DNA from 2 places in the Streptomyces sp. NPDC031445 genome. Region 2 is predicted to be linked to the other one. Evidence: predicted binding sites of a transcription regulator. Region 2 holds the regulator's gene; the other holds the start of a gene.
The links. The regulator HrcA, encoded in region 2, represses chaperone genes, less so after heat shock. The targets are predictions, from matches to a motif close to TTNGCACTCNGNNNNNCNGAGTGCNAA.
Positions count from the first base shown of each region.

Region 1 (14,412 bases), on a different contig from region 2:
GGACCGGTGGACGAGAGCGCGCCCGACCTGTGCCTGCTGTGCGAGACCCGGCGCCGGGCCGCCCGGCGGTCGGAGTTCCAGGGCGGCAGGCCCCGGCCGGGCGAGCCGGTGCCCACCGCCCCCTCCCGGTACGGCGTGCGCGGTGACCGGCCGCAGGCGCAGCAGCGGTGGCTGCCGGAGCTGTGGAACGGCCAGGAGTGGCAGCTGTGCGGGACGCCGAGGCGGGACCGGCACGAGGCGGAGGCGTACCTCGCCGCCCAGCGGCGCGGCTCCCGGCCCGCCCTGGCGTACCGGCTCGTGCACGAGTTCACCGACTACGAGGTGCTGCGGGTGTGGGGGACGCCGGTGCGGGTCGACATCGAGCCGATGGGCAACCTCTAGCCCCCGGCGCCCCCCGGGGGACCCCGGTCAGCTCAGGGTCTTCAGGGCCGCCGCGTCGTACGGCTTCAGCTCGTCGAAGCGGTCGGAGAGCACCTTGGCCGCCCACTCGGGGTCCTGGAGCAGCGCGCGGCCGACGGCCACCAGGTCGAACTCGTCCGCCTCCAGGCGGTCCAGGAGGTTGTCGATGCCCTTGACCGGGGAGCCCTCGCCCTGGAAGGCGTTGATGAAGTCGCCGTCGAGGCCGACCGAGCCGACGGAGACGACGGGCTTGCCGGTGAGCTTCTTCGTCCAGCCGGCCAGGTTCAGGTCGGAGCCGTCGAACTCGGGCAGCCAGTAGCGGCGGGTGGAGGCGTGGAAGGCGTCGACGCCGGCCTCCGCGAGCGGGGTGAGGATGGCCTCCAGCTCCTCGGGGGTCTCGGCGAGCCGGGCGGTGTAGTCCTGCTGCTTCCACTGCGAGTAGCGGAAGAGGACCGGGAAGTCCGGCGACACCGCCGCCCGCACGGCGGCGATGATCTCGGCGGAGAACCGGGTGCGGGCCACCGGGTCGCCGCCGTAGGCGTCGGTGCGGCGGTTGGTGCCCGCCCACAGGAACTGGTCGAGGAGGTAGCCGTGGGCGCCGTGGAGCTCCACGCCGTCGAAGCCGATGCGCTCGGCGGCGGCAGCGGCCTCGGCGAACGCGGCGACGACGTCGTCCACGTCCGACTGCGTCATCGCCTTGCCGGTGGGCTCGGCGCCGGCGGCCTCCAGGCCGGAGGGGCCGACGGCGGGCGCGTCCGGGAAGGGGGCGTCGCCCTGCTTGCGGACCATGCCGATGTGCCACAGCTGCGGGACGATCGTGCCGCCGGCCGCGTGCACGTCCTCGGCGACCTTCGCCCAGCCCGCCAGCTGCTCCTCGCCGTGGAAGCGCGGGACGCGCGCGCTGTTGCCGGCCGACTCGTGGCCGACGTACGTGCCCTCGGTGACGATGAGGCCGACACCGGCGGCGGCCCGGCGGGCGTAGTACGAGCGGACGTCCTCGCCCGGGACGCCGCCCGGCGAGAACATGCGGGTCATGGGCGCCATCACGATGCGGTTCGGGACGGTGAGGCCGTTCAGCCTGACGGGGCGGGACAGGACGCGGGCCGCGCGAGAGGCGGCGGGCGTGGTCACGGTCACGTGGGGGGCTCCTCGTGAGTCGACGGGGTGAACCGGTTGGTATGTGCGCACGCATTGTTGCAGCGTCTTAAGTAAACACCGTCCGCCGGCCCGTGTACCGGACCGGTCTCCGTTTCGCTCACGTGATACCGGACACTCTCCGCCGGTCCCGGGAAACGCCGAGGGCGGCACTCCCAGCCGGTGGCTGGGAGTGCCGCCCTCGGTCCGCAGGACGAGCGATCGGCCGTCAGGTCGATCAGAAGTCCATGTCACCGCCCGGCATGCCGCCGCCGGCCGGGGCCGCGGCCTTCTCCGGCTTGTCGGCGATGACGGCCTCGGTGGTGAGGAACAGCGCGGCGATGGAGGCGGCGTTCTGCAGCGCGGAACGGGTCACCTTCGCCGGGTCGATGATGCCCTCGGCGACCAGGTCGACGTACTCGCCGGTCGCGGCGTTCAGGCCGTGACCCGGGGTCAGGTTGCGCACCTTCTCCACCACGACGCCGCCCTCGAGGCCGGCGTTGACGGCGATCTGCTTCAGCGGGGCCTCCAGGGCGATGCGCACGGCGTTGGCGCCGGTCGCCTCGTCACCCTCCAGCTCCAGCTTCTCGAAGACCTGGGAGGCCTGGAGCAGGGCCACGCCACCACCGGCGACGATGCCCTCCTCGACGGCCGCCTTCGCGTTGCGGACGGCGTCCTCGATGCGGTGCTTGCGCTCCTTGAGCTCCACCTCGGTGGCGGCACCGGCCTTGATGACCGCGACACCGCCGGCGAGCTTCGCCAGGCGCTCCTGGAGCTTCTCGCGGTCGTAGTCCGAGTCGCTGTTCTCGATCTCGGCGCGGATCTGGTTCACACGGCCGTTGACCTGCTCGGAGGAGCCGGCACCGTCGACGATGGTGGTCTCGTCCTTGGTGATGACGACCTTGCGGGCGCGGCCCAGGAGGTCCAGGGTCGCGTTCTCCAGCTTGAGGCCGACCTCCTCGGAGATGACCTCGCCGCCCGTGAGGATGGCGATGTCGCCGAGCATGGCCTTGCGGCGGTCACCGAAGCCCGGGGCCTTGACGGCGACGGACTTGAAGGTGCCGCGGATCTTGTTGACGACCAGGGTCGACAGGGCCTCGCCCTCGACGTCCTCGGCGATGATCAGCAGCGGCTTGCCCGACTGCATGACCTTCTCCAGCAGCGGGAGCAGGTCCTTGACCGAGGAGATCTTGGAGTTGGCGATGAGGATGTACGGGTCCTCCAGCACCGCCTCCATGCGCTCCATGTCGGTCGCGAAGTAGGCCGAGATGTAGCCCTTGTCGAAGCGCATGCCCTCGGTGAGCTCAAGCTCCAGACCGAAGGTGTTGGACTCCTCGACGGTGATGACGCCTTCCTTGCCGACCTTGTCCATGGCCTCGGCGATCAGCTCGCCGATCTGGGTGTCGGCGGCGGAGATGGACGCGGTGGAGGCGATCTGCTCCTTGGTCTCGACGTCCTTCGCCTGCTCCAGCAGGGCGGCGGAGACGGCCTCGACGGCCTTCTCGATACCGCGCTTCAGAGCCATCGGGTTGGCACCGGCGGCGACGTTGCGCAGGCCCTCCTTGACCAGGGCCTGGGCGAGCACGGTCGCGGTGGTCGTACCGTCGCCGGCGACGTCGTCCGTCTTCTTGGCGACTTCCTTGACCAGCTCGGCGCCGATCTTCTCGTACGGGTCCTCGAGCTCGATCTCCTTGGCGATGGAGACACCATCGTTGGTGATCGTGGGGGCGCCCCACTTCTTCTCGAGGACGACGTTGCGGCCCTTGGGGCCGAGCGTCACCTTCACGGCGTCCGCGAGCTGGTTCATGCCGCGCTCGAGGCCGCGCCGCGCCTCCTCGTCGAACGCGATGATCTTGGCCATGTGAAGTGGTCCCTCCAGGACTGGGGGTGATTCCTTCGGACCGCGCCCGCGCCCGCGACGGACGGCTCGCGCGCCTCGTGGTTCCTTGCCCCACCCGGCCCGCGGGCCTCACCGACCCGGTCCTTCGCTGTCACTCTCACCTTCAGAGTGCTAACGCCAATGATTAGCACTCGGCATGGTCGAGTGCAAGCGCCTGGGCGGGTGGGAGGCCCCCGTCAGCCGCACGCGAACAGCGGAACCGGGGCACGGCGAAGGGCCCGCACCCTCTGCGAGGTGCGGGCCCTTCGGACAAGAGACGTTCAGGCGGTGACGCGAACCATGTCGGCCTGCGGACCCTTCTGGCCCTGCGAGATCTCGAACTCGACCCGCTGGCCCTCTTCCAGGGTGCGGTAGCCGTCCATCTGAATCGCGCTGTAGTGGACGAAGACGTCCGCACCACCGTCGACCGCGATGAAGCCGTACCCCTTCTCCGCGTTGAACCACTTGACGGTGCCCTGAGCCATGCCTAACTCCCCTATTACTGGCCCTTGCACAGATCCACACTTCGCGGACCCGGGTCAGACCTCACCCCCCAATTGGTCGGGGGCGTGCGCCGGAACGCGTCGACCGCGGCTGAATGTATCTGTCCAACTGCCGTCTGCAACAGGTCAATCGGACGAGAATTCTGGACGCGAGCGGTCCGGAATGTAGCGAGAATTCATCTGAATTCAGGGCAAGTCGGGCCCCATAAAGGCCACAAAAGCCGCAGACAACCCACACACTTTGGCTACTTCTTGTCGGGCGGGCGGCATGGAACGCGGGGCCCGCGACCCGGAGGCCGCGACCGCGTTCCCCAACTCTACCGCGCTCAATCACACAGAATTGCCCCCTCCGTTTCTCTCACGGAGGGGGCAATCGGGCGAACAGCCGGTAACCGCGGTTACCGAAGGTAATAATCGGGCGGATCCGCGGCTCAGCCGCCGGCGACCGCCGGGATGATCGAGACGCCGGCCCCCTCGGGGGTCGCCGTGTCCAGGCCCTGCTCGAAACGGACGTCGTCGTCGTTGACGTACACGTTGACGAACCGGCGCAGCTTGCCCTGGTCGTCCAGGACGCGCGCGGCGATGCCCGTGTGGTTCTTCTCCAGGTCGGCGATGACCTCGCCGAGCGTCGCGCCGTCGGCGGCGACCTCGGCCTGCCCGCCGGTGTAGGTGCGCAGGATGGTAGGGATGCGAACGGTCACGCTCATGCGGTCGGACCTCCGGTCGGGTTCACGGGTACGGCGGGGCCTGTCATGCGAGGCCGGCCTCGCGGAAGGAGTCCAGGGTCGGGCGGATGGTGGCGGTGAGGCCGGTCCCGGCCACCGCGTCCAGGGTCTTCAGGCCGTCACCGGTGTTCAGGACGACCGTGGTCTTCGCCGGGTCCAGCACGCCCGCCTCCAGCAGCTTGCGGGTGACGCCGACCGTCACGCCGCCGGCGGTCTCCGCGAAGATGCCCTCGGTCCGCGCGAGCAGCTTGATCGCGTCCACGACCTGCTCGTCCGTCACGTCCTCCACGGCACCGCCGGTGCGGCGCGCGATGTCCAGGACGTACGGCCCGTCGGCCGGGTTGCCGATGGCCAGCGACTTGGCGATGGTGTTCGGCTTCTGGGGCCGTACGACGTCGTGGCCGGCCTTGAAGGCGGTGGAGACCGGGGAGCAGCCCTCGGCCTGGGCGCCGAAGATCTTGTACGGCCTGTCCTCGACCAGCCCCAGCTTGATCAGCTCCTGGAGCCCCTTGTCGATCTTCGTGAGCTGGGAGCCGGAGGCGATCGGGACCACGATCTGGTCCGGCAGCCGCCAGCCGAGCTGCTCGCAGATCTCGTACGCCAGGGTCTTGGAGCCCTCCGCGTAGTACGGCCGCAGGTTGACGTTGACGAAGCCCCAGCCCTCGCCGGCCGGGTCGCCGATCAGCTCGGAGCAGAAGCGGTTCACGTCGTCGTAGTTGCCCTCGATGCCGACGAGTTCTCCGCCGTAGACCGCGGCCATGACGATCTTGCCCTGCTCCAGGTCGTGCGGGATGAACACGCAGGAGCGCAAGCCGGCGCGGGCGGCGGCGGCGCCGACGGCGCCGGCCAGGTTGCCGGTCGAGGAGCAGGACAGGGTGGTGAAGCCGAAGGCGCGGGCGGCCTCCAGGGCCTGGGCCACGACCCGGTCCTTGAAGGAGTGGGTCGGGTTGCCGGAGTCGTCCTTGACGTACAGACCGCCGGTCACGCCCAGCTCGCGGGCCAGGTTGTCGGCCTGGACGAGCTTGGTCCAGCCCGGATTGATGTTCGGCTTGCCGGCGACGTCCGCCGGGACCGGCAGCAGGGGCGCGTAGCGCCAGATGTTCGCGGGGCCCGCCTCGATGCGGCGGCGCAGGTCCTCGGTGTCGTAGGCGGAGAAGTCGTAGGCGATCTCCAGCGGGCCGAAGCACTCCTCGCAGGCGAAGACCGGGCCGAGCGGCACCCGGTGGCCGCACTCGCGACAGCTCAGGGCCGCGGCGGGGCCGAGGTCGACGGTGGATTCGCTGGTGGTGGCAACTGTCTGCACAGCCATGGAGGCGAGGCCCTTTCTCCTCATCTTCCTCACGACGCACCTCGCCGTGAGACGGAATTGGCACCTTCCCTGGCCGTGAGCCTCGCGCGAACGAGTCCGGTCAGGGGGGTTGCCGGGGCTTCACCGGGCCGTGTCCCTCTGCCCCTCTGGATGAGCGGTATGCGGTTGTGGAACGCGCGCGACCCCCGACATGCGATGGTCACCGGCGTTGTTCAAGACTGTAACCGACGGCCGGGACAGTTGAGATAGTCGTCCGAACCGCGAGACACGAGTGAGGAGCCGCAGACTGTGCTGGAAGAAGTCGAGCGCTGGCTGACCACCCGGTCCTGGTCCGTGGCCGACCGGCCGCTGCACCAGATCCTCGCCGCCAAGCAGCGCACGGGCCAGACCGTCAGTGTCGTGCTGCCCGCGCTCAACGAGGAGGAGACCGTCGGCGACATCGTCGCGGTCATCCGCCGCGACCTCATGGAGCGGGTGCCGCTCGTCGACGAGCTGGTGGTCGTCGACTCGGGCTCCACCGACCGCACCTCCGAGGTCGCCGCGCGCGCCGGCGCCCGGGTCGTCCACCGCGACACCATCCTGCCGCGCCTCCCGGCCGTCCCCGGCAAGGGCGAGGTGCTGTGGCGCTCGCTGCTGGTGACCGGCGGGGACATCGTCTGCTTCGTCGACGCGGACCTCAGGGAGTTCTCCTCCGACTTCGTCTCCGGGATCGTCGGCCCGCTGCTCACCGACCCGGACGTCGACCTGGTCAAGGCGATGTACGACCGCCCGCTCGGCGGCAGTGCCGGGCAGGGCGGCCGGGTCACCGAGCTCATGGCCCGCCCGCTGCTGAACATGCACTGGCCCAGGCTGGCCGGGTTCGTGCAGCCGCTGGGCGGCGAGTACGCGGCCCGCCGCACCCTGCTGGAACAGCTGCCGTTCCCCGTCGGCTACGGCGTGGAGCTGGGCATGCTGGTGGACGCGCTGCACCTGGTGGGCCTGGACGCGCTGGCCCAGGTCGACGTGGGCGTGCGCAGGCACCGGCACCAGGACGGGCAGGCGCTCGGCCGGATGGCCGCCGCGATCTACCGCACCGCCCAGCTCCGGCTGGCCCGCGGCCATCTGATCCGGCCCGCGCTGACCCAGTTCGAGCGGGGGGAGGAGGGGTTCGAGCCGCGCACCTACTCGGTGGACACCGAGGAGCGGCCGCCCATGGCGGAGATCGCGGAGTACGCCGAGCGCAAGGTGGCGTGAACGGGCCGTACACGGTCCGTCCGCCGGGCGGGCCGTACGTTTGAGCGGTTGGGGGCCGGGCTAGGTTGAGGCGTATGGCTTCCACGCTCGATGCTGCTCAGAAGGCTCAGGTGCTGGTCGCGTCGAACCGCGGCCCGGTCTCCTATCAGGTGGGCGAGGACGGCTCGCTGCACGCCCGGCGGGGTGGCGGCGGGCTGGTCTCGGGACTGTCCGCCATCGGCTCCGACGCGGGCTCGGTGTGGGTGTGCGCCGCGCTGGGCGACGGCGACCGGGCGGCCGTCCGGCGCGCGGCCGGCGGGCTGCTGCCGGCCGAGGAGACCGGCGGGCAGCGTGTGCGGATGCTCGACATCGACGCGGCCGTGCACGCCGAGGCGTACAACGGCATCGCCAACTCGGTGCTCTGGTTCGTCCACCACATGCTGTACCAGACCCCGCTGGAGCCGGTCTTCGACGCCGGTTTCCGGCGGCAGTGGGCGTCGTACGAGGCCTACAACCGGGCGTTCGCCGAGGCGCTGGCCGAGGAGGCGGCCGAGGGCGCGGCCGTGCTGATCCAGGACTACCACCTGGCCCTGGCCCCGCGGATGCTCCGCCAGCTCCGGCCCGACCTGCGCATCGGCCACTTCTCGCACACCCCGTGGGCGCCGCCGGACTACTTCCGGCTCCTTCCCGACGACATCGCGGCCGAGCTGCTCAGCGGCATCCTGGGCGCGGACCGGGCGGCGTTCCTCACCCGGCGGTGGGCGGACGCGTTCACGGACTGCTGCCACGCGGTGCTGGGGCCGGGCATCCCCTCCGGCACCCGCATCGGGGTGCACGGGCTGGGCGCGGACGCGGACTTCCTGCGCAAGCGGGCGCACGAGCCGGACGTGGACGAGCGGATGGCGGCGCTGCGGGCGGAGATCGGAGCAGGCCGGAAGACGATCGTCCGGGTGGACCGGACCGAGCTGTCCAAGAACATCGTGCGCGGGCTGCTGGCCTACGAGCAGCTGCTCGAGGACCGCCCCGAGTGGCGGGAGAAGGTCGTCCACGTGGCCTTCGCGTACCCGTCCCGGCAGGACCTCGCCGTGTACCGGGAGTACACCGCCCAGGTGCGGCGGGTCGCGGACGAGATCAACGAGCGGTTCGGCACGGCCGGCTGGACCCCGGTCGTGCTGCACGTGAAGGACGACTTCGCCCGCTCCCTCGCCGCCTACCGGCTGGCCGACGTGGCGCTGGTGAACCCCATCCGGGACGGCATGAACCTGGTCGCCAAGGAGGTCCCGGTCGTCTCCGACGAGGGCTGCGCGCTGGTGCTGTCGCGGGAGGCGGGGGCGTACGAGGAGCTGGGCGAGGACGCCTTCGTGGTGAACCCGTACGACATCGCGGGCACGGCACGGGCGCTGCACGAGGCGCTGAGCCTGCCGGCGGACGCGCGGGCGGAGCGCTCGAAGCGGCTGGCCGCCGCCGCGACCGCGCTGCCGCCGGCCCGGTGGTTCCTCGATCAGCTGGCGGCGCTGGACCCCCGGCCGAGCTGAGCGGCCAGCGCCCGCAGCAGGCCCACGACCCCCTCCGGGCCGTCGACCACCAGGTCGGCCCGGTCCGCCAGTTCCGTGACCTCCGTGCTGCCGCTGCACACCAGCAGGCCGGGGACGCCGTTGGTGCGCAGCTTCTCGATCGCGGCGAAGGCGGGGAGGTCGCCCAGGTCGTCGCCGGCGTAGACGACACAGCCGGCCCGGACGGCGCGGGCGTGGTCCAGGAGGGCCACGCCCTTGTCCATGCCCGGCGGGCGCAGTTCCAGGACCATCCGGCCGGGCTCGACGATCAGGCCGTGGCGGGTGGCCAGGTCGGCGAGGGGGGCGCGCAGGGCCTCGAACGCGGCCCGCGGGTCGGGGGCGCGGCGGGTGTGCACCGCCAGCGCCCGGCCCTTCTCCTCGATCCACGTGCCCTCCCCCGCTCCGGCGCGCTCCAGCAGGCCCGGCAGTTCGGCGCGGGCGGCGGCCACGCCGGGGTGCGGGGGCGGGGCGGTCAGCTCGCCGGTGGCCGCGTCCCAGCGCTCGGCGCCGTAGTGGCCGAGGACGGTGAGGTGCTCCAGGCCGGGGACGCCGGCGAAGCCGCCGTAGCGGACCGCGACCTCGGGCGGGCGGCCGGTGATCACGGCGACGGAGGCGATCTCGGGGGCGAGGGCGGCGAGGGCGGGCACGGCCCCGGGGTGGGCGCGGGCCTGCTCGGGATCGGCGACGATCGGGGCCAGCGTGCCGTCGAAGTCCAGGCCGACCAGGGCGGTGCGGGGCTGCGCGAGCAGGGCGGCGAGGCCGTCCTGGCCGGCTTGGGTGCGCGGGGTCGGCAGAGCGTCCATAGCGTCCATACCGCGACACTATCCAGCTCGGGGCGGCTCACGCCTGGGCCGGCGCCGCACACCCCGGGGTCCGGCCCCGGTCCCCCGCCGGGTGTGCGGAAGGTCAGCGTTCCGCGCGTCTCGTCTCGCGGATACGGCGCAGGCGGTTGACCGTCACCGGGTCGTGGGCCAGGGCCCGCTCGTCGTCCAGGAGGGCGTTGAGGAGCTGGTGGTAGCGGACGGGGGACAGGTCCAGCTCCTCCCGTATCGCGCGTTCCTTCGCGCCGGGGCCGGGGAAGGTCCGGCGCTCCAGCGCGAGGACCGCTTGCTCGCGGGTGCCCAGTTCCATGCCTGCCACGGTAGCGGCGGGCACCGACAGCGGGCTTCAGTTCACGCTGCTGCTGTCGGCCGCCAGGGCCGCCGACTGCAGGCGGGTCAGGACACCGGCGGGGCTGGCGCCGGGGGCGACCGCCTGGCCGATGTTCTGCTTCACGGCCGCGCTGACCGCCGCCCAGGAGGTCTTGCCGACGGGGTACAGCTCCGAGGTCGGCAGCTGCTCCAGGAAGGGGCGCAGGGCCTTGTCGGCGGAGGCGTCCGACGCCGCCATGGTGTTGGACGCGGAGCTGGTGACCGGCAGCAGCCCGTACTCGCGGGAGAACTCGAGGACGTTCTTCTCGTTGTAGGCGAAGTCCAGGAAGCCGCCGATCTGCTCGGCGTGCCCGTTCTGCCTGAAGCCCATCATCCAGTCGGCGACGCCCATGGAGGCCCTGGCCCTGCCGGTGCGGCCCGGCATCGGCACCGTGCCGAACTTCACGCCCTTCTTGGCCGCCTGCTGGATGAGCGTGGGGTGGCCGTTGACCATGCCGACCCGGCCGTCGGCGAACGCGGCGAACGCGGCGGCCCGGTTGAGCTTGCCGGGGGCGACCGGGCCGGTCAGGCCCTTGCCGACCAGCTCGTCCTTGAGCCAGGTGAAGGTCTCGACGTTCGTGGCGGAGTCGATGGTGTAGGTGCCGACGTCGTCGGTGTAGCCGCTGCCGCCGTTGCCGCCGCTGAGCAGCCACTGCATGGTCTCGGCCTGGGCCTCCTCGGGGCCGAGGGGCAGCGCGTACGGGTACTGCACGCCCTGCGCCTTGAGCGCCCTGGCGTCGGCGGCCAGCTCGTCCCAGGTGGTGGGCGCCGTCAGGTTGGCCTTGGCGAACAGGGTCTTGTTGTAGAAGAGCACGCGCGTGGAGGCGGCGAACGGGATGCCGTACTGCGTGTGCTTCCACTGCCCGGCGTCGGAGAGCGGGGAGAGGAAGTCCGCCTGCGTGCGTATGGAGAGCAGGTCGGAGACCGGGTAGAGCTTGCCGGCGGCGGCGTAGTCGGCGTAGGCGCCGATCTGGGCCATGTCCGGGGCGTGGCCGGCGTCGACCATCTCCTTGACCTTGCGGTCGACGTCGTTCCAGGAGTAGACGCTGACCTCCACCTTCACGTCCGGGTGCTGTTTCTCGTACTCCTTGACCAGGGCGTCCCAGTACTTCTTGGAGCTGTTGGCGGCGGAGTCGCCGTAGTCGGCGGCGACGAGCCTGAGGGTCACGTCGGAGGAGCCCGTGCTCCCGCAGCCGCCGAGGACCGCCGCCATGCCCAGTGCGGACACCACCGCGATCGTTCCTGCCGTACGCCGACGCACGCTCAATCCCCAACCCTGCTGTCTGACGGTTCAATATGTGGACACATAAGGTCTACACCACGTGAGTGGACTAGACCTCTCACGGGTGGGAGGGCCACACTAGGCCCGTGGTGAGACATGTCATCGCCCTCGACGTGGGCGGTACCGGGATGAAGGCCGCCCTGGTCGGCGACGACGGCGGGCTGCTCCACCGCGCCCGCCGCGCCACCGGCCGCGAGCGCGGCCCGGAGGCGGTGCTCGCGGGCATCCTCGACTTCGCCGCCGAACTGCGCGCGTACGGCGTCGAGCACCTCGGCGAGCCCGCCGGCGCGGCCGGCATCGCCGTCCCCGGCATCGTCGACGAGACGACCGGCACCGCCGTCTACGCCGCCAACCTCGGCTGGCGGGACGTCCCGCTGCGGGACCTGCTCACCGACCGGCTCGGGGTGCCCGTCGCCCTCGGCCACGACGTCCGCACCGGCGGCCTCGCGGAGGGCCGCATCGGCGCGGGCCGGGGCGCGGACCGGTTCCTGTTCGTGCCGCTGGGCACGGGGATCGCCGGCGCCATCGGCATCGACGGCCGGGTCGAGGCCGGCGCGCACGGCTTCGCGGGCGAGATCGGCCACATCGTCGTACGCCCCGGGGGCACGGTCTGCCCCTGCGGGCAGCGCGGCTGCCTGGAGCGGTACGCCTCCGCGTCCGCCGTCAGCGAGGCCTGGGCGGCGGCCTGCGGCGACCCCGGGGCGGACGCGGCGGACTGCGCCCGCGCCGTCGCGTCCGGTGACCCGAACGCCGTCCGGGTCTGGCGGGAGGCGGTGGACGCGCTCGCCGACGGGCTGGTCACCGCCCTCACCCTGCTGGACCCCCGCACGCTGATCATCGGTGGCGGCCTGGCCGAGGCGGGGGAAGTGTTGTTCCAGCCCCTGCGGGACGCCGTCCGGCACCGGGTCACCTTCCAGAAACTGCCGGCGATCGTCCCGGCGGCGCTGGGCGACGCGGCCGGCTGCCTGGGCGCGGGGCTGCTCGCGCAGGACCTGCTGACAGCCACTTCTACGACTCCGGAGGTAAGCACCTGATGGCAACCGAGCGGGAAACTCCGGGCAGGCACGGCGCCCCGTCGGGGGCGCGGCCGACCCCCACCGGCCCGCAGCTGCTCACCGGCGCGAACGTGGTGCTCCCCACCGGAACGGTGAAGAACGGCCAGGTGGCCGTCGACGGCAAGCGCATCGCCGGTACCGCACCGGCCGGCGCCGAGGTCGTCGACGTCACCGGCCACTGGCTCGTCCCCGGCTTCGTGGACCTCCACAACCACGGCGGAGGCGGAGCCTCCTTCTCCGGCACCGCCGAGCAGATCCTCACCGCCATCCACACGCACCGCCGCCACGGCACGACCACCCTCGTCGCCTCCACCGTCACCGACGAGATGGACCTGCTGGTGCGTCAGGCCGGCCTGCTCAGCGAGCTGGCCGAGCAGGGCGACATCGCGGGCATCCACTTCGAGGGGCCGTTCATCTCGCCGTGCCGCAAGGGCGCGCACTCCGAGAAGCTGCTGCGCGACCCGGACCCGGCCGAGGTCCGCAAGCTGATCGACGCGGCGCGCGGCAAGGCGAGGATGGTCACCCTCGCGGCCGAGCTGCCGGGCGGCATCGACTCCGTACGGCTGCTCGCCGAGCACGGCGTGATCGCGGCGATCGGGCACACGGACGCCTCCTACGAGCAGACGTCCGCGGCGATCGACGCGGGCGCCACCGTCGCCACCCACCTCTTCAACGCCATGCCCGCCCTCAACCACCGCTCGCCCGGCCCGATCGCCGCCCTGCTGGAGGACGAGCGGGTCACGGTCGAGCTGATCAACGACGGCGTCCACCTGCACCCCGCCGCGCTGGAGCTGGCGTTCCATCACGCGGGCGCCGACCGCGTGGCGTTCATCACCGACGCGATGGACGCGGCCGGCACCGGCGACGGGCGCTACATGCTCGGACCGCTGGAGGTCGAGGTCAGCGAGGGCGTGGCCCGGCTGGTGGAGGGCGGTTCGATCGCGGGCTCCACGCTGACGCTGGACCGCGCGTTCCAGCGGGCGGTGACCGTCGACAAGCTGTCGGTGGAGGACGCCGTGACCGCCCTGTCGGCCAACCCGGCCCGGCTGCTCGGCCTCTCCGACCGCGTCGGGTCCCTGGAGCCCGGCAAGGACGCCGACCTGGTCCTGCTGGACGCGGACTTCGCGCTGAAGGGCGTGATGCGGCAGGGCGAATGGGTGGTAGCGCCCCAACTGCCCTGATCCGTACCGGTGTCGAGGAGACGGCGGCCGGCCCGCGCACTGGGCCGGCCGCCGTCTCTTTGGCATGATCGAAGCCCCGGAAACGAGACAGCCGCACGGACTTCGAGGGAGGTCGGCCCGGGTGATCCTCACGGTCACGCTGAACACCGCTCTCGACATCACCTATCGCGTTCGGTCGCTGCGGCCGCATGCCTCGCACCGCGTCTCCGAGGTGACCGAACGGCCCGGCGGCAAGGGCGTCAACGTGGCCCGGGTGCTGGCCGCGCTCGGCCACGAGGTGACGGTCACCGGCTTCGCGGGCGGCGGGACCGGCCGGGCGGTACGCGACGGGCTGGCCGGCACGCCCGGACTGACGGACGCGCTGGTGCCGGTCGCCGGGGCGACCCGGCGCACGATAGCCGTGGCCGACGAACTGGCGGGTGACACGACCCAGCTGAACGAGCCCGGCCCGCAGATCGCGCCGGCCGAGTGGGGCGCCTTCCTCGACCGCTACGAGGAACTGCTGGAGGGCGCCTCGGCGGTGGCCCTGTGCGGGAGCCTGCCCCCGGGGGTCCCGGTCGGCGCGTACGCGAACCTGGTCCGCACGGCCCGGTCCGCCGGCGTGCCGGTGCTGCTGGACACGAGCGGCGAACCGCTGCGCCGGGGCGTCGCGGCCCGCCCGGACATCATCAAGCCGAACACCGACGAACTGGCCGAACTCACCGGCTCCCACGACCCGCTGCGCGCCACCCAGGACGCCCGGCGCCGCGGCGCCCGCACGGTGGTCGCCTCCCTCGGCCCGGACGGCCTGCTCGCCGTCACCCCCGAGGGCCGCTGGCGCGCCACTCCGCCGGCCCCCGAGTTCGGCAACCCCACCGGCGCGGGCGACTCGGCGGTGGCGGGCCTGCTGTCCGGCCTGGCGGAACACCTCCCCTGGCCGGACCGCCTCACCCGCGCGGTCGCCTTGTCGGCGGCGACGGTGCGGTCCCCCGCGGCGGGCGAGTTCGACCG
Region 1 is NZ_JBVIJO010000005.1:347,154-361,565, forward strand. It holds gene ACZ5DC_RS16685 (hypothetical protein) at 1-381, shown strand, start outside; gene ACZ5DC_RS16690 (NADH:flavin oxidoreductase) at 409-1,536, opposite strand; gene groL (chaperonin GroEL) at 1,772-3,394, opposite strand; gene ACZ5DC_RS16700 (cold-shock protein) at 3,694-3,897, opposite strand; gene ACZ5DC_RS16705 (ubiquitin-like small modifier protein 1) at 4,347-4,622, opposite strand; gene thrC (threonine synthase) at 4,666-5,949, opposite strand; SAM riboswitch class I at 5,967-6,106, opposite strand; gene ACZ5DC_RS16715 (glucosyl-3-phosphoglycerate synthase) at 6,238-7,182, shown strand; gene ACZ5DC_RS16720 (alpha,alpha-trehalose-phosphate synthase (UDP-forming)) at 7,257-8,696, shown strand; gene otsB (trehalose-phosphatase) at 8,663-9,526, opposite strand; gene ACZ5DC_RS16730 (DUF3263 domain-containing protein) at 9,621-9,845, opposite strand; gene ACZ5DC_RS16735 (ABC transporter substrate-binding protein) at 9,882-11,117, opposite strand; gene ACZ5DC_RS16740 (ROK family protein) at 11,276-12,220, shown strand; gene nagA (N-acetylglucosamine-6-phosphate deacetylase) at 12,220-13,422, shown strand; gene ACZ5DC_RS16750 (1-phosphofructokinase family hexose kinase) at 13,544-14,412, shown strand, end outside.
Region 1: groL (chaperonin GroEL) is a predicted target of HrcA. The motif match lies at 3,558-3,584, and genes of this name have one in related genera.

Region 2 (14,412 bases):
TCGCCGCGTTGACGATGTCGCCGTCGGAGCCGGAGAACTCGTTGGCGACGGCGACGACCGGGCCGCGCGGGGCGTCCAGCGGATAGCTGGTGGGGCGCATGCCGCGCGGGAGGTCCCAGCCGATGATCCGGCGGGCCAGTTTCTCGACCACGAGCTGGGAGGTGTGGCCGCCCCGGTTCTCCCGGACGTCGACCACGAGGCCCTCGCGGGCGACCTCGACGCGCAGATCGCGGTGGATCTGCGCCCAGCCGGGGGCCTGCATGTCCGGGACGTGGAGGTAGCCGAGGCGGCCCGCGGAGGCCGTGTGGACGTGGGCGCGGCGATCGGCGACCCAGGCGTGGTAGCGCAGGGCCTCCTCGTCGGCGACGGGGACGACGACCGTGTGCCGGGGTTCGCCGCCGCCGGCCGGGGAGACGGTCAGTTCCACCGGCTGGCCGGCCGTGCCGACGAGCAGCGGGCCGGGGCCCGTGACCGGGTCGACCTGGTGGCCGGCGACCGCGATGATCGCGTCTCCGGGACGGACCGCGGCGCCGGGCGCGGCGAGCGGGGAGCGGGCCTCCGGGTCGGAGGTCTCCGAGGGCAGGATGCGGTCGATGCGCCAGCTGCCGTCCTCGTGGCGGGAGATGTCGGCGCCCAGCAGACCCTGCCGGGCGCGGCGGCCGGAACCGCCGCGCGGGATGACGTAGGCGTGCGAGGTGCCCAGTTCGCCGTGCACCTCCCAGAGCACGTCGACCAGGTCGCTGTGGGTGGCGAGGCGGGCCAGGAGCGGGCGGTAGCGGGCGAGGACTCCGTCCCAGTCGGCGCCGCCGAGGTCGGGGCGCCAGAAGTGGTCGCGCATGAGGCGGCCGGTCTCGTCGTACATCTGCCGCCACTCGGCGGCCGGGTCGACGGTCTGCCGGACCCGGGCCAGGTCGACGGTGACGCTCGTGTCGCCGTCGTCGTCGGTGCCGGTACGGCGGTCGCTCGGCACGACCCGGAGCCGGCCGTCGGCCCACAGCAGGACGCGTTTGCCGTCGCCGCTGACCTCGAAGTGGTCGGCGTCGGAGGCGAGGTGCTCCAGACGGCGCTGGGCGAGGTCGTAGCGCTCCAGCTCGGTGTGCGGGTCGGGGTCCTCGGGGTGGGCGCGGGTGGCGCCGAGGACACCCTGCACGGGGTGGCGCAGCCACAGGACGCCGTCCTTGGCGGCCCGGAGCGTGGAGTAGCGGCCGGCCTCGACCGGGAAGGGGACGATCCGGTCGGCCAGGCCGTCCAGGTCGATGCGGGTGGCCGGTGTGCCCTCGCCGTCGGGGGTCTCGTCCTTGTCGGAGGTCTCGAAGGGGCGGCCGTGGCGCTGCGGGCCGAACGGCGAGGGGGTGGTGGCGGCCAGCGTGATCAGGTGCGGGCGGGCCCCGACCACGAACGCGAGGTCGAAGACGTGCTCGTCGTAGACCGGGTCGAAGGCGCGGTTGGAGAGGAACGCGAGGTGCTTGCCGTCCAGGGTGAAGGCGGGCGCGTAGTCCTGGAAGCGCAGCGGGGTCGCCTCGGTCACCGACAGGTCGGTGGTGTGCGCGACGCGCAGCTGGGACAGCGGGCGGGGGCCGGGGTGGGACCAGGCGAGCCAGGCGGAGTCGGGTGAGAAGGCGAGGCCGGACACCTCGCCGTCGGCGCTGCGGTCGACCTCGCGGACCTCACCGGTCTCCCGTTCGACCATCAGCAGTCTGCCGTCGTGCGCGGCCACGGCGGCCCGGCTGCCGTCGGGGGCCATGGCCAGCTCCAGGACCCGGCCGAGCTGTCCGGCGGCGAGCCGGCGCGGCGGGGCTCCGGGCACGGTGCCGGTCGCGGGCGCGAACTCCAGGGCGTCGTCGCCCTCGGCGTCCGTCACCCACACCACCCACTCCTCGCCGTCGGCGCGGAAGACGCGCGGCGTCCGGGCGCGCACGCCGGGGGTGGCGGCCAGGGCGCGGGCGGGGCCGTTGCGGTGGGTGACCCAGTGGATGCCGCCGCGCACGCAGACGGCGCTGCCGCGCGCGGTGTGGTCGGGGGCCGCCTCGCCGAACCAGCGGGAGGCGTTGACGGGGTACGGCCGCAGGTCGACGCGGGGTCCGCCGAGCCGCACGTCCAGCCGGCGCGGTTCGGCGTCCTCCAGGTCGTCCAGCAGCCAGAGTTCGCCGGCCGAGCTGTAGACGACACGGGTGCCGTCACCGGCCGCGTGCCGGGCGTAGAAGCTGTCGAGCGGGGTGTGCCGGCGCAGGTCGGAGCCGTCGGCGAGGGAGGAGTAGAGCGCGCCGACGCCCTCGTGGTCGGAGAGGAAGGCGATGCGGTCCCCGGCCCACACCGGGCACTCGATGTTGCCGTCGATGTCCTCGTGCAGCCGGACGAACTCGCCGGCACCCTCCCCGCCTCCGGCGGCACGGTCGATCCACAACTTGCCCGCCGTGCCGCCCCGGTAGCGCTTCCAGTGCGCTGCCTCACGGCCCATCGGCGCGGACAGCAGCACGGTGGCCGGGCCGAGGGCCACGTCGCCGACCGGGCCGTACGGCAGGGCCTCGGCGGGTCCGCCGTCCAGCGGGACGGCGTGCGCCCAGGTCTGCCGGAGGCTGTGCCGGCCCTGCGCGCCGAGCGCGAGCACCCGGCCGTCCGGGGTCCAGCCGCGTACCTCGGTACGGCTGTTGCCCCAGTACGTCAGCCGCTCGGCGGGACCCCCGTCGACCGGGGCGACGTGCACCTCGGGGGCGCCGTCCCGGGTGGAGGTCCAGGCCAGGTGCCGGCCGTCCGGTGATATCCGGGGCCGGGTCACCGGCACGTTGTCGGCGCTGACCCGCCAGGCCCGGCCGCCGTCGACCGGCGCGAGCCAGACGTCGTCCTCGGCGACGAAGGTCACCAAGTCCCCGTGCGGATGGGGGAATCGGAGATAGGCGGAGTCTGCCGTGGTTCCCGTCGAAGCACCCTGAGTCACGCCGTCACTCTACGCAGCGACCGGGTGCCTCCGCTCGCGGTTTCGGATCACTTGCCCGGCACGGGCCGGACGGTGCGGGTGACGGTGACGGTCACGGTCGGCCGTCCCCCGGTGGGCGGCCGGTACGTCGGCCCGGCCGGGGCGGAGCAGTTGCCGAGCCCGTCGACGCGGAACAGCTGTCTGCCGTCGACCTTGGCGGTCAGGTCGCCGCGCACGCAGGCTCCGTCGACGGCCCTGGTCACCACGCCGGCGACGACGATCCTCCGCCCGTCGTCCGTCTCGCCCCGGCAGTCGACGGAGACGACGGTGGTCTCGCTCGGCGACGCGGGCGAGCCGCGGCGCGCGCCGTCGTCACCGCGGTGACCGCCGGTGCACGTGAGCCAGGCGACGTTCACGTGCCGGTGCTCCAGCGCGGCGGTCGCGGTCCGGTCGGTGGTGTAGGCGACGCTCGCGGAGCCGAGCCCCCCACCGGGCTGACAGGCCACGGCAGCCCCGCCGCCCACCGCGACGAGCCCCGCCACGGCCACCGCCCGCCGTCTCCGCCTCGAAGCCCCCATACAGGGCAGCGTCCCATCGGCCCCCACCGCGGGGAAGCCCGGATACGGCCACTCACCCGTTCGGGGGGGGCCGGCCGTCTGCGCCGGCCGCGTGCGCGGTCATCACAGGCTCAGACGGCTCGTGGTGGCGGACGGCACCGTCTCCTGGTGGGCCGTCCGGCACCCGCACGCGGACCGCGACGCCTGCCGGGAGCGGCTACCGGTACGCGGGCCGCGTGCTGGACGGCTGGGAGCTGTTCCGCCCGGTCGTCGAGGCCGTGGACGCCGTCGAAGGCGCCCGGGCCCCCACGGCGGCGGACGTCAGCCGCGCAGCAGCAGCCACTCCTGGAGTTCGACGAGGTTGCCCTCCGGGTCCTCGATGTGGGCCACGCGCATCCGGTCGGTCATGGGGGCCGGTCCGTGCAGCAGGGTCGCGCCCCGGGCGGTGATCCGCGCGCAGTAGGTGTTGAGGTCGTCGACGCGCAGGACGACCAGGGACCGGTGGCCGGTGGCGGTGTCGCCCAGCCCGGCCAGCACCCCGGCCATCATCGCGCGGTCCTGGAGCGCGATCCCGGCCGAGCCGGCGTGCGGGCCGAACTTCTCGTACGGCCCCTGCGCCGCGCCGGACTGCGGCTCGAGGCCGAGGACGTCGGCGTAGAAGCGGTAGCAGGCGGCGAAGTCGGTCACCAGGAGCCGGACCTGGACGAGTTCCACGGTGTCTCCAGGGGTCAGGACCAGCGGCCGGTGCGGCCCAGCAGCAGGGCCACGGCGGCGGTGCCGGCGGTGGAGGTGCGCAGGACGCTGGGGCCGAGGACGCAGGCCCTCGCGCCCGCCTCCTCGAAGAGCGCCAACTCGTCCCGTGACACACCGCCTTCGGGACCCACGACCAGGACGATCTCCCCCTCGGTGGGGAGTTCGGCGGTGGCCAGCGGCTCGCTGACGTGGTCGAAGTCGGAGTGGAGCACGGCGGCGAAGTCCGCCGCGGCGAGCAGCGCGGCGACCTGCTTGGTGGACGCCAGGTCCGCGACCTCGGGAAAGCGCAGCCGGCGGGACTGCTTGCCGGCCTCCCGCGCGGTGGCACGCCACTTGGCGAGCGCCTTCAGCCCCCGCTCGCCCTTCCACTGGGTGATGCACCGCGCGGCCTGCCAGGGCACGATCGCGTCGACGCCGGTCTCCGTCATCGTCTCCACGGCCAGCTCGCCCCGGTCGCCCTTGGGCAGCGCCTGGACGACGGTGATACGGGGGCGGGGCTCGGGCTCCACCGGGAACTCGAACGGCTCGACCACCAGGTGGTCCTTCCCCGACACGCCGACGACGACCCCGGCCGCGCCCCGGCCCCTGCCGTCGGTGAGCACCACGTTCTCGCCCGGCTGCAACCGCCGTACGGAGACCGCGTGCCGTCCCTCGGGGCCCTGGACGTCGACGACCGAGCCGGGGCCCACGCCCTCCAGGGTGTCGACGACGAACACCGGCGCGGTCATCGGGGGCCCCCGGCCGACAACGCTGTCCGGGCCTCGGCGAGTTCGGCCGCCAGCACCTCCACCAGCCGGCCCGCGGGCAGTTCCCGGGCCATCCGGTGGCCCTGCCCGGCCCACATCGCCATGCCCTGCGCGTCCTCGGCCTTGGCGGCGGCCTTGCGCAGCGGCGCGGTGAGGTGGTGGACCTCGGGGTAGGCGGCGGGGGCGTACCGGCCGTGCTCGCGCAGGAAGCGGTTGACCAGCGCGCGGGCCGGGCGGCCGGTGAAGGCGCGGGTCAGCTCGGTGCGCGGGAACAGCGGGTCGGTCAGCGCCCGCTTGTGCAGGGGGTGCGCGCCGGACTCGTGGGCGGCGACGAACGCGGTGCCCAGCTGGGCCGCGCTCGCGCCCGCGGCGAGGACGGCGGCGATCTGGCCGCCGCGCATGACGCCGCCGGCGGCGACGACCGGGATGCGCACGGCCTCGCGGACCTGCGCGAGCAGCGACAGCAGGCCGACGCCGGCGCCGTCGTTCTCGGGGAGGTCGCGGTGGGTGCCCTGGTGTCCGCCGGCCTCCACGCCCTGAGCGATCACCGCGTCGGCCCCGGCCCGCTCGACCGCGCGGGCCTCCTCGGCGGTGGTGGCGGTGACCAGGGTGAAGGTGCCGGCGCGGTGGAGCTTGTCGAACACCTCGCGCGGCGGCACCCCGAAGTGGAAGGAGACCACCGGCACCGGGTCGTCGAGCAGGACGGCGAGCTTGGCGTCGTAGCCGTCGTCCCGGCCGCTGTCCGGGTCGCCCAGCTCGGTCTCGTACCAGGCGGCCTCGCCGGCCAGCTGGTGCGCGTAGAGGTCGACGGCCCCGGACTCCGCGTGCTCGGGCTGCGGCATGAAGAGGTTCACGCCGAAGGGGCGGCTCGTGAGCCCGCGCAGCTGCTTGATGTCCTGGTACATGCCGTCGGCTGTCTTGTACCCGGCGGCGAGGAACCCGAGGCCGCCGGCCTCGGAGACGGCGGCGGCGAGCTGCGGGACGGAGACACCGCCCGCCATGGGGGCCTGCACGATCGGGTGGGGGAAGAGATCGGTCAGCGCGGAGGACATGAGCGCATGTTGTCACGTCCTTCGGACAAGTCCGAATCCGGGCATCCACCGGCACATGCCCACGGCATACGGGGTGCCGGGGCACCCCGTCCGTCACCGCTCAGCGCCCGTTGAACGCATCCTTCAGCCGCGAGAACAGCCCCTGCTGACCCGGCTGGAACTGGCCCTGGGGCCGTTCCTCGCCGCGCAGCTTGGCCAGCTCGCGCAACAGCCGCTCCTGCTCCGGGTCCAGCTTGGTCGGCGTCGTCACCTCGACGTGCACGACCAGGTCGCCCCGGCCGCCGCCGCGCAGATGCGTGACGCCCCGGCTGTGCAGCGGGATCGACTGGCCGGACTGGGTGCCGGGCCGGATGTCGACCTCCTCCAGGCCGTCCAGCGTCTCCAGCGGCACCTTCGTGCCGAGGGCCGCCGCCGTCATCGGGATCGTGACCGTGCAGTGCAGGTCGTCGCCGCGCCGCTGGAACCTCGGGTGCGGCAGCTCGTGGATCTCGACGTACAGGTCGCCGGCCGGGCCGCCGCCGGGGCCGACCTCGCCCTCGCCGGCGAGCTGGATGCGCGTGCCGTTGTCGACGCCGGCCGGGATCTTCACGGTCAGCGTCCGCCGCGAGCGCACCCGGCCGTCGCCGGCGCACTCCGGGCACGGCGTCGGGACGACCGTGCCGAAGCCCTGGCACTGCGGGCACGGCCGCGAGGTCATGACCTGGCCCAGGAAGGACCGGGTGACCTGGGAGACCTCGCCCCGGCCGCGGCACATGTCACACGTCTGGGCGGACGTGCCGGGCGCCGCGCCCTCGCCGTTGCAGGTGTTGCAGACGACGGCCGTGTCGACCTGGATGTCCTTGGTGGTCCCGAAGGCCGCCTCGTCCAGCTCGACCTCGATCCGGATCATCGCGTCCTGGCCGCGCCGGGTGCGCGAGCGCGGCCCGCGCTGCGACGCCGTACCGAAGAACGCGTCCATGATGTCGGAGAAGTTGCCGAAGCCGCCGGCCCCGAAGCCGCCCGCGCCCGCGCCGCCCGACTGGGAGAGCGGGTCGCCGCCGAGGTCGTAGACCTGCTTCTTCTGCGGGTCCGACAGCACCTCGTAAGCGGCGTTGATCTCCTTGAACCGCTCCTGGGTCTTCGGGTCCGGGTTGACGTCCGGGTGCAGCTCGCGCGCGAGCCTGCGGAACGCCTTCTTGATCTCATCCTGCGACGCGTCGCGGCGCACGCCGAGAACGGCGTAATAGTCCGTGGCCACTTACGACTCCGCCAGGATCTGTCCGACGTACCGTGCCACTGCGCGTACCGCTCCCATCGTTCCCGGGTAGTCCATGCGGGTCGGTCCGACCACGCCGAGCTTGGCAACCGCCTCGCCGCCCGAACCGTAGCCGACCGACACGACGGAGGTGGAGTTGAGTCCCTCATGGGCGTTCTCGTGCCCGATGCGCACGGTCACGCCCGGATCCTTCGCCTCGCCGAGGAGCTTGAGGAGCACGACCTGCTCCTCCAGGGCCTCCAGGACGGGCCGGATCGTGAGGGGGAAGTCATGGCCGAAGCGGGTCAGATTGGCGGTGCCGCCGATCATCAACCGCTCCTCGTTCTCTTCCACGAGTGTCTCCAGAAGAGTGGAGAGCACCGTGGAGACCGTACCGCGGTCCTCCGGCTCGAAGGCGTCCGGGAGGTCCTCGACCAGTTTCGGCACGTCCGTGAACCGGCGACCGGCGACCCGGCTGTTGAGCCGCGCCCGCAGGTCCGCCAGCGAGCCCTCGCCGAACGGCGCCGGGCAGTCGACCATCCGCTGCTCGACCCGGCCGGTGTCCGTGATCAGCACGAGCATCACGCGCGCGGGGGCCAACGACAGCAGCTCCACGTGCCGGACGGTGGACCGGGTCAGGGACGGGTACTGCACGACGGCGACCTGCCGGGTGAGCTGCGCGAGCAGCCGCACGGTCCGCGCCACGACGTCGTCGAGGTCGACGGCGCCCTCCAGGAAGTTCTGGATCGCCCGCCGCTCGGGCCCGCTCATCGGCTTGACGCCCGCGAGCTTGTCCACGAACAGCCGGTAGCCCTTGTCGGTGGGGATCCGTCCCGCGCTGGTGTGCGGCTGGGCGATGTACCCCTCGTCCTCCAGGGCCGCCATGTCGTTGCGGACGGTCGCCGGGGACACGCCGAGGTTGTGCCGCTCGGTGAGCGCCTTGGAACCGACCGGCTCCTCGGTGCCCACGTAGTCCTGGACGATGGCGCGCAGTACCTGAAGCCTGCGTTCACTCAGCATTCGCGCGCACCTCCAGCACGTCGTCCCCTCGTCCGCTCGGGTCGTCCGCCTGGCACTCCACCCATGCGAGTGCCAGCGTTCCCCGGCCAGTGTACGGCTGCCGGGTACACCCTGGGCAAGGTCGGGCCGCCGTACCGGCTCGTACCGCTAGCGTCGCGGGTATGACCGTGACTTGGGAAGAGCTGGGGTGGCAGCGGCTGGCCGCGGGGGTGGGCCGGTGCCGGCTGCCGGGCTGGGACTGCACGGCGGGGCTGGTCCTCGGGGAGGGTACGGCCCTGCTCGTGGACGCCGGTTCCAGCCTCGCGGAGGGGGTCCGGCTGCGCGGGCGGGCCGAGGCGCTGGCGGGCGGCCGTGTGACCCATCTCGCGCTCACCCATCCCCACTTCGACCACGTCTTCGGCGCCGCCGCCCTCGCCGGGGCGGAGGTGTACGGGGCGGTGGGACTGGACGCGGTGTTCGCGTACGAGCGCGCGGACCTGCGGCTGGACGCGATCCGCAACGGGCTGCCGGTGGCCGACGCCGACGAGGCGGTGGACGCGCTGGTCCCGCCCCGCCACGCGGTCTCCGGCGAGTGGACGCTGGACCTCGGCGGCGGCCGCCAGGCACTGCTGGCCAACGTGGGCCCCGGCCACACGGCGCACGACCTGGCCGTCCTGGTCCCGGGCGATCCGGAGGTGGTGTTCTGCGGCGACCTGGTGGAGGAGTCCGGCGAACCGCAGGCGGGCCCCGACGCGGTCCCGTCCCGCTGGCCGGACGCGCTCGACCGGCTGCTGGCGCTCGGCGGCGAGGACGCACTGTACGTGCCCGGTCACGGAGCGGTGGTGGACGCGGGGTTCGTCCGCCGTCAACGCGACGCCCTGGCAACGCGGTTCGGCGTGATCTGAGCGGCTCTTCGCGGCCGGCCCCGGCGTGTCGTACGCCTCACCGCACGGCTTCTCCTATCGTCATCCGAATGCGCCAGTACACCTCCGACCTGACCCCACCCTGGAAGAAGCCCAAGCCCGTGCCGGAGGTCCCGGCCGAGCCGGGTCTGGTGGTGGAGGAGCCCGGCACCGGGTTCTGCGGCGCGGTGATCCGCTGCGAGGCGGGCACGGTGACCCTGGAGGACCGCTTCGGCAAGCACCGCGTGTTCCCGCTGGAGCCGCGCGGCTTCCTGCTGGAGGGCCGCGTGGTGACGCTGGTCCGCCCCGCCTCCCCGGCGCCGGTACGCCCCGCCCGGACGGCGTCCGGCTCGGTCGCCGTCCCCCAGGCACGCGCGCGCGTGGCCCGCGCCGGACGCATCTACGTGGAGGGCCGGCACGACGCCGAGCTCGTCGAGAAGGTGTGGGGCGACGACCTGCGGATCGAGGGCGTGGTCGTGGAGTACCTGGAGGGCGTCGACGACCTCCCGTCGATCGTGGAGTCCTTCGCTCCCGGCCCGGACGCGCGCCTGGGCGTCCTGGTGGACCACCTGCTGCCCGGCACGAAGGAGTGGCGCATCGCGCAGTCGGTGACCAGCGAGCACGCGCTGGTGGTCGGCCACCCGTTCATCGACATCTGGCAGGCGGTGAAGCCGGCGTCGCTGGGCATCGGGGCGTGGCCGGCGGTGCCGAAGGGGCAGGACTGGAAGACGGGCGTGTGCCGGGCGCTGGGCTGGCCGGCGGAGAACACCGGGGCGGTGTGGCAGGCGATCCTGAAGCGGGTGGGGTCCTACAAGGACCTGGAGCCGGAGCTGCTGGGGCGCGTGGAGGAGCTGATCGACTTCGTCACGGGTAGCGGTGGGGCCTGACGTCGGGGAACGTCCCGAACTCGGTGGTGTCGAGTTCGAGTCCGAGAGCCTCCAACGGGACCGGATCGCCGAACTTCACGATCTCCTGGCTCAGATAGTCGGCGTCCTCTCCGTGGCCCGACGGCTTCGTCATGAGAACGCACTGGGCCATGATCGGGTCGACGACGAGGTAGGCGGGGATCCCCCCCGCCGCGTAGATCGAGCGCTTGACCACGTAATCCTGGTGGACGCTGTACTTGGAGACGACCTCCAGCACCATCGTGATCAGCCGACCGGGCAACAGCCGTCCCGAACTCGGCAGGACATCGGGTGAGAGGACCACCAGATCCGGCACCGGTTCGCTCGACTCACCGGCGATGTCGACGTCCTGGGTCTGGAGGGGGTACCACCGCTCAAGGGGCATCTGCCGCTGTGTGTGCAGCACGATCAGGTTGTGCACCAGATCGGGGCCGGCCGTCATCACGATGACTCCTCGGAGAAGCTCGGCCTTGACGCCCTCGGGAGGCTCGAACTCGTCGAGGTACCTGGCCATCCCACGCTCGTCCACAGCGGTCATCTCCGTGGCCTCCACATCCGCCGCGTCCTGTCGGCGGCAGCCTACGAACCAGGTTAGGGACCGAACCGGCGTTCCGGGTGGATTCACCCGCCGGGGTGATCAGTCCACCAGGTCCCGCACCACCGCGTCCGCCAGCAGCCGCCCGCGCAGGGTCAGCGCGGCCCGGCCCTGCTCGTACGGCCCCTCCTTCAGGAGCCCGTCCGCCAGCGCGCGCCGGGAGGCCGCGAGCCCCTCCTCCCTCAGCAGGGACAACGGGACCCCTTCCCGCAGCCGCAGCTCCAGCAGGACGCGCTCCACGCGCCGGTCCTCGTCGGACAGCAGCTCCCGGCCCGCGCCCGGCGACTTCCCCGACGCCAGCGCCGCCGCGTACGCGCCCGGATGCTTGACGTTCCACCAGCGGACCCCGCCCACGTGCGAGTGGGCCCCGGGGCCCGCGCCCCACCAGTCGGCGCCGCGCCAGTACAGCTCGTTGTGCAGGCAGCGGCCCGCCTCGGAAGTGGCCCAGTTGGAGACCTCGTACCAGTCGAAGCCCGCCGCGCTCAGCATCTCCTCGGCGATCAGGTACCGGTCGGCGTGGACGTCGTCGTCGGTCATCGGGATCTCGCCCCGGCGGATCCGGCGGGCGAGCTGGGTGCCCTCCTCCACGATGAGCGCGTAGGCGCTGATGTGGTCGGGTCCGGCGCCCAGGGCGGCCTCCAGGGACGCCCGCCAGTCGTCGTCGCTCTCGCCGGGCGTGCCGTAGATCAGGTCGAGGTTGACGTGCTCGAAGCCCGCCGCCCGCGCCTCCGCGACGCACCGCTCGGGGCGGCCGGGGGTGTGGGTGCGGTCCAGGATCCTCAGCACGTGCTGCTTGGCGCTCTGCATGCCGAAGGAGATCCGGTTGAAGCCGCCCTCGCGGAGCGTGGCGAGGTAGGCGGGGTCGACGGACTCCGGGTTCGCCTCCGTGGTGATCTCCGCGTCCGGTGCCAGCCCGAACTCGTCCCGGACGGTCCCGAGCATCCGTACGAGGTCGTCGGCGGCCAGCAGCGTCGGCGTACCGCCGCCGACGAACACCGTGCGGACCTCGCGCGGGTCGTCGCCCAGCACCTTCCGGGCCAGCCGGATCTCCTCGGCCAGCGTGTCCGCGTAGTTGTCGCGGGAGGCCAGCACCCCGCCCGTGCCGCGCAGCTCGGTCGCGGTGTAGGTGTTGAAGTCGCAGTAGCCGCAGCGGGTCGCGCAGTACGGGACGTGCAGGTAGAAGCCGAGCGGGCGGGCGGCGGCCCCGGCGAGCGCGTGCGCGGGCAGCGCGCCGTCGGTGGGGACGGGCTCGCCGTCGGGGAGTGCGGAAGGCATGCCCTCCATTGTCCAGCACCGTGGGCGTTACTCCGCCTGGAGCACCAGCAGGGCCAGGTCGTCCTCGGGCAGGCCGCCGCCGAAGTCGTGGACCAGGCGGCGGATCCTTTCAGCTATCAGCTCGGCGCCGAGCCCGGCGCAGCCGGACAGGGCGCGGGCGAGGCCGTCGCCGTCGTCGAACTGGCGGCTGCCGGAGCGCCGCTCGGTCACGCCGTCGGTGACGCAGAGCAGGCTGTCGCCGGGGCGCAGGTCGAGGGTCTCGCTGGTGTAGGTCTCGTCCTCGACCACGCCGAGCAGGGTCTGCGGGCGGGCGGCGGTGCGCACGGTGCCGTCGGGGCTGAGGACGAGCGGCAGCGGGTGGCCGGCGGAGGCGAGGGTGCAGCGGACCCCGCCGTCGTACGGCGTCAGCTCGCCGTAGAGGAGGGACAGGAAGCGGGTCTGCGGGCCCTCTCCGGTGGCCAGCGGCCGGCCGCCGACGGCGACCAGGGCGCGGGCGGCGGCGTCGGCGGCCTCGGTGGCGTCGTCCAGGAGGAGCTGGTTGAGGCGGTCCAGGACGTCGGCGACCCGGTAGCCCTCGCGGGCCAGCAGGCGCAGCCAGGGGCGGGCGAGGCCGATCACCACGGCGGCCTCCGGGCCCTTGCCCTGGACGTCGCCGACGGCGAAGCACCAGCGGCCGTCGCCCGCCGGGAACAGGTCGTAGAAGTCGCCGCTGGGGCCGCCCTTGTCGCAGGGTTCGTAAACGAGCGCGCTGCGCACGCCGGGGATCTCGGCGACGGCGCCGGGCAGCAGGCCGCGCTGGAGGACGGCGCTGATGGTGGCCTGGCGGGCGTACTGGCGGGCCGCGCCGATGGCCAGGGCCACCCTGCGGCCGAGGTCCTCGACCAGCCCGGTGATCTCGTCCGGGAAGCCGGTCAGTCCGCACCGGCCGATGACCAGCGTGCCGAGCGGCCGGCCGCCCGCGATGAGCCGGTACGACAGCGCCGTCCCGTCGGCGCCCTGCGGGCCGAGCGCGTGGCCGGGCCAGGGGTAGGGCTCGGGGCCGGAGCGCAGCCCGCCCGGCGGGCCCGGCGGTTCCTTCTCCAGGGCGCACCGCAGCTCCTCGATCCGGGCCTCGCTGGCGTGCCAGACCCGGGCGGGTCCGCCGCCGGCGCCGCCCCGGACGGTCGCCTCGTCCTCCAGCCAGACCGCGCACCAGTCGGCGAGCCGGGGCACGATCAGCTGTCCGGTGAGCGCGGCGACCAGGTTCTCGTCCAGCTGTCCGGCGAGCAGGTCGGAGGCCTCGGCGAGGAAGGACAGGGCGCCCCGGCCGAGCCAGTCCCGGTCGCCCTCGGCGCGGTGCGGCTGCGGGGCGAGGTCCTCGGCGACCTCCAGGGCGGGCTCGGGGCCGGGTCCGTCCAGGGCCTCGCTGCCGCCCGGGGGCAGCCGCGCCCAGACGGTCTTGGCGCCGGTGCGGTAGGTCACGCCCCACGACTCGGCGAGCGTGGCGACGAGCCGTAGGCCGCGCCCGTACTCGGGTGTGTCGTACGGCCCCTCGCCGCTCGTGGCGTCCCGTGGGGCGCGGGACGGGTGCTGGTCGCGCACCTCGACCACGAGCGCGCCGGTGTCCTCCAGCCGCCACTCGACCTGCACCTCGGTGCCGGCGTGCACGACGGCGTTGGTGACCAGCTCGCTGACGACGGCCATGGCGTCGTCGGCGAGCCGCGCGCAGACCCCGGGCATCCCGTCCAGCGCGGCCCGCACGAGCGCGCGGGCCGAGCCCGGGGCCAGAGGGCTCCCGGGCAGCGTGGCCCGCCCGCGCGTCTCACCGGGCTGGGTGCCGCTCTCCCGCTGCGTGGGTATGGCCGCCATATCCATGCGGCCAGGGTGACAGACGGGGGGCGGCTATAAGCGGCGAGTTACCGAAGTGGCCAGAAGACGGAACGTTTCGGGCGCGCGTGAGCAGGAAAAGGGGCCCAGGGCCCGTCGACGGGGACCGCGCTACGCCTCCTTCGTCCCCGCGTACATCTCCTCGATGAGGTGCTTGTACTCCCGCTCCACCACCGGCCGCTTCAGCTTCAGGCTCGGCGTGATCTCCCCGTGCTCCACGTCGAGGTCCCGCGGCAGCAGCCGGAACTTCTTGATGGTCTGCCAGCGCTGGAGCCCGGAGTTGAGCTCCCGCACGTATCCGTCGACCATCTCCACCGTCTGCGGCGCGGCGACGATCTCGGCGTACGGCCTGCCCTCCAGCCCGTTCTCCTTCGCCCACTCCTGGATCGCGATCTCGTCCAGGGCGATGAGGGCGGTGCAGTAGTTCCGGTCGGCGCCGTGCACGAGGATGTTGGAGACGTACGGGCACACCGCCTTGAACTGCCCCTCGACCTCCGCCGGGGCGACGTACTTGCCGCCGGACGTCTTGATGAGGTCCTTCTTGCGGTCGGTGATGCGCAGGTAGCCGTCGGGCGACAGCTCGCCGATGTCCCCGGTGTGGAACCAGCCGTCGG
Region 2 is NZ_JBVIJO010000002.1:383,337-397,748, forward strand. It holds gene ACZ5DC_RS08030 (S41 family peptidase) at 1-2,935, opposite strand, end outside; gene ACZ5DC_RS08035 (hypothetical protein) at 2,983-3,492, opposite strand; gene ACZ5DC_RS08040 (VOC family protein) at 3,793-4,185, opposite strand; gene ACZ5DC_RS08045 (16S rRNA (uracil(1498)-N(3))-methyltransferase) at 4,200-4,952, opposite strand; gene ACZ5DC_RS08050 (nitronate monooxygenase) at 4,949-6,022, opposite strand; gene dnaJ (molecular chaperone DnaJ) at 6,123-7,259, opposite strand; gene hrcA (heat-inducible transcriptional repressor HrcA) at 7,260-8,276, opposite strand; gene ACZ5DC_RS08065 (MBL fold metallo-hydrolase) at 8,438-9,160, shown strand; gene ACZ5DC_RS08070 (DUF3097 domain-containing protein) at 9,229-10,044, shown strand; gene ACZ5DC_RS08075 (Uma2 family endonuclease) at 10,022-10,600, opposite strand; gene hemW (radical SAM family heme chaperone HemW) at 10,700-11,932, opposite strand; gene ACZ5DC_RS08085 (SpoIIE family protein phosphatase) at 11,960-13,780, opposite strand; gene ACZ5DC_RS08090 (AMP-dependent synthetase/ligase) at 13,910-14,412, opposite strand, start outside.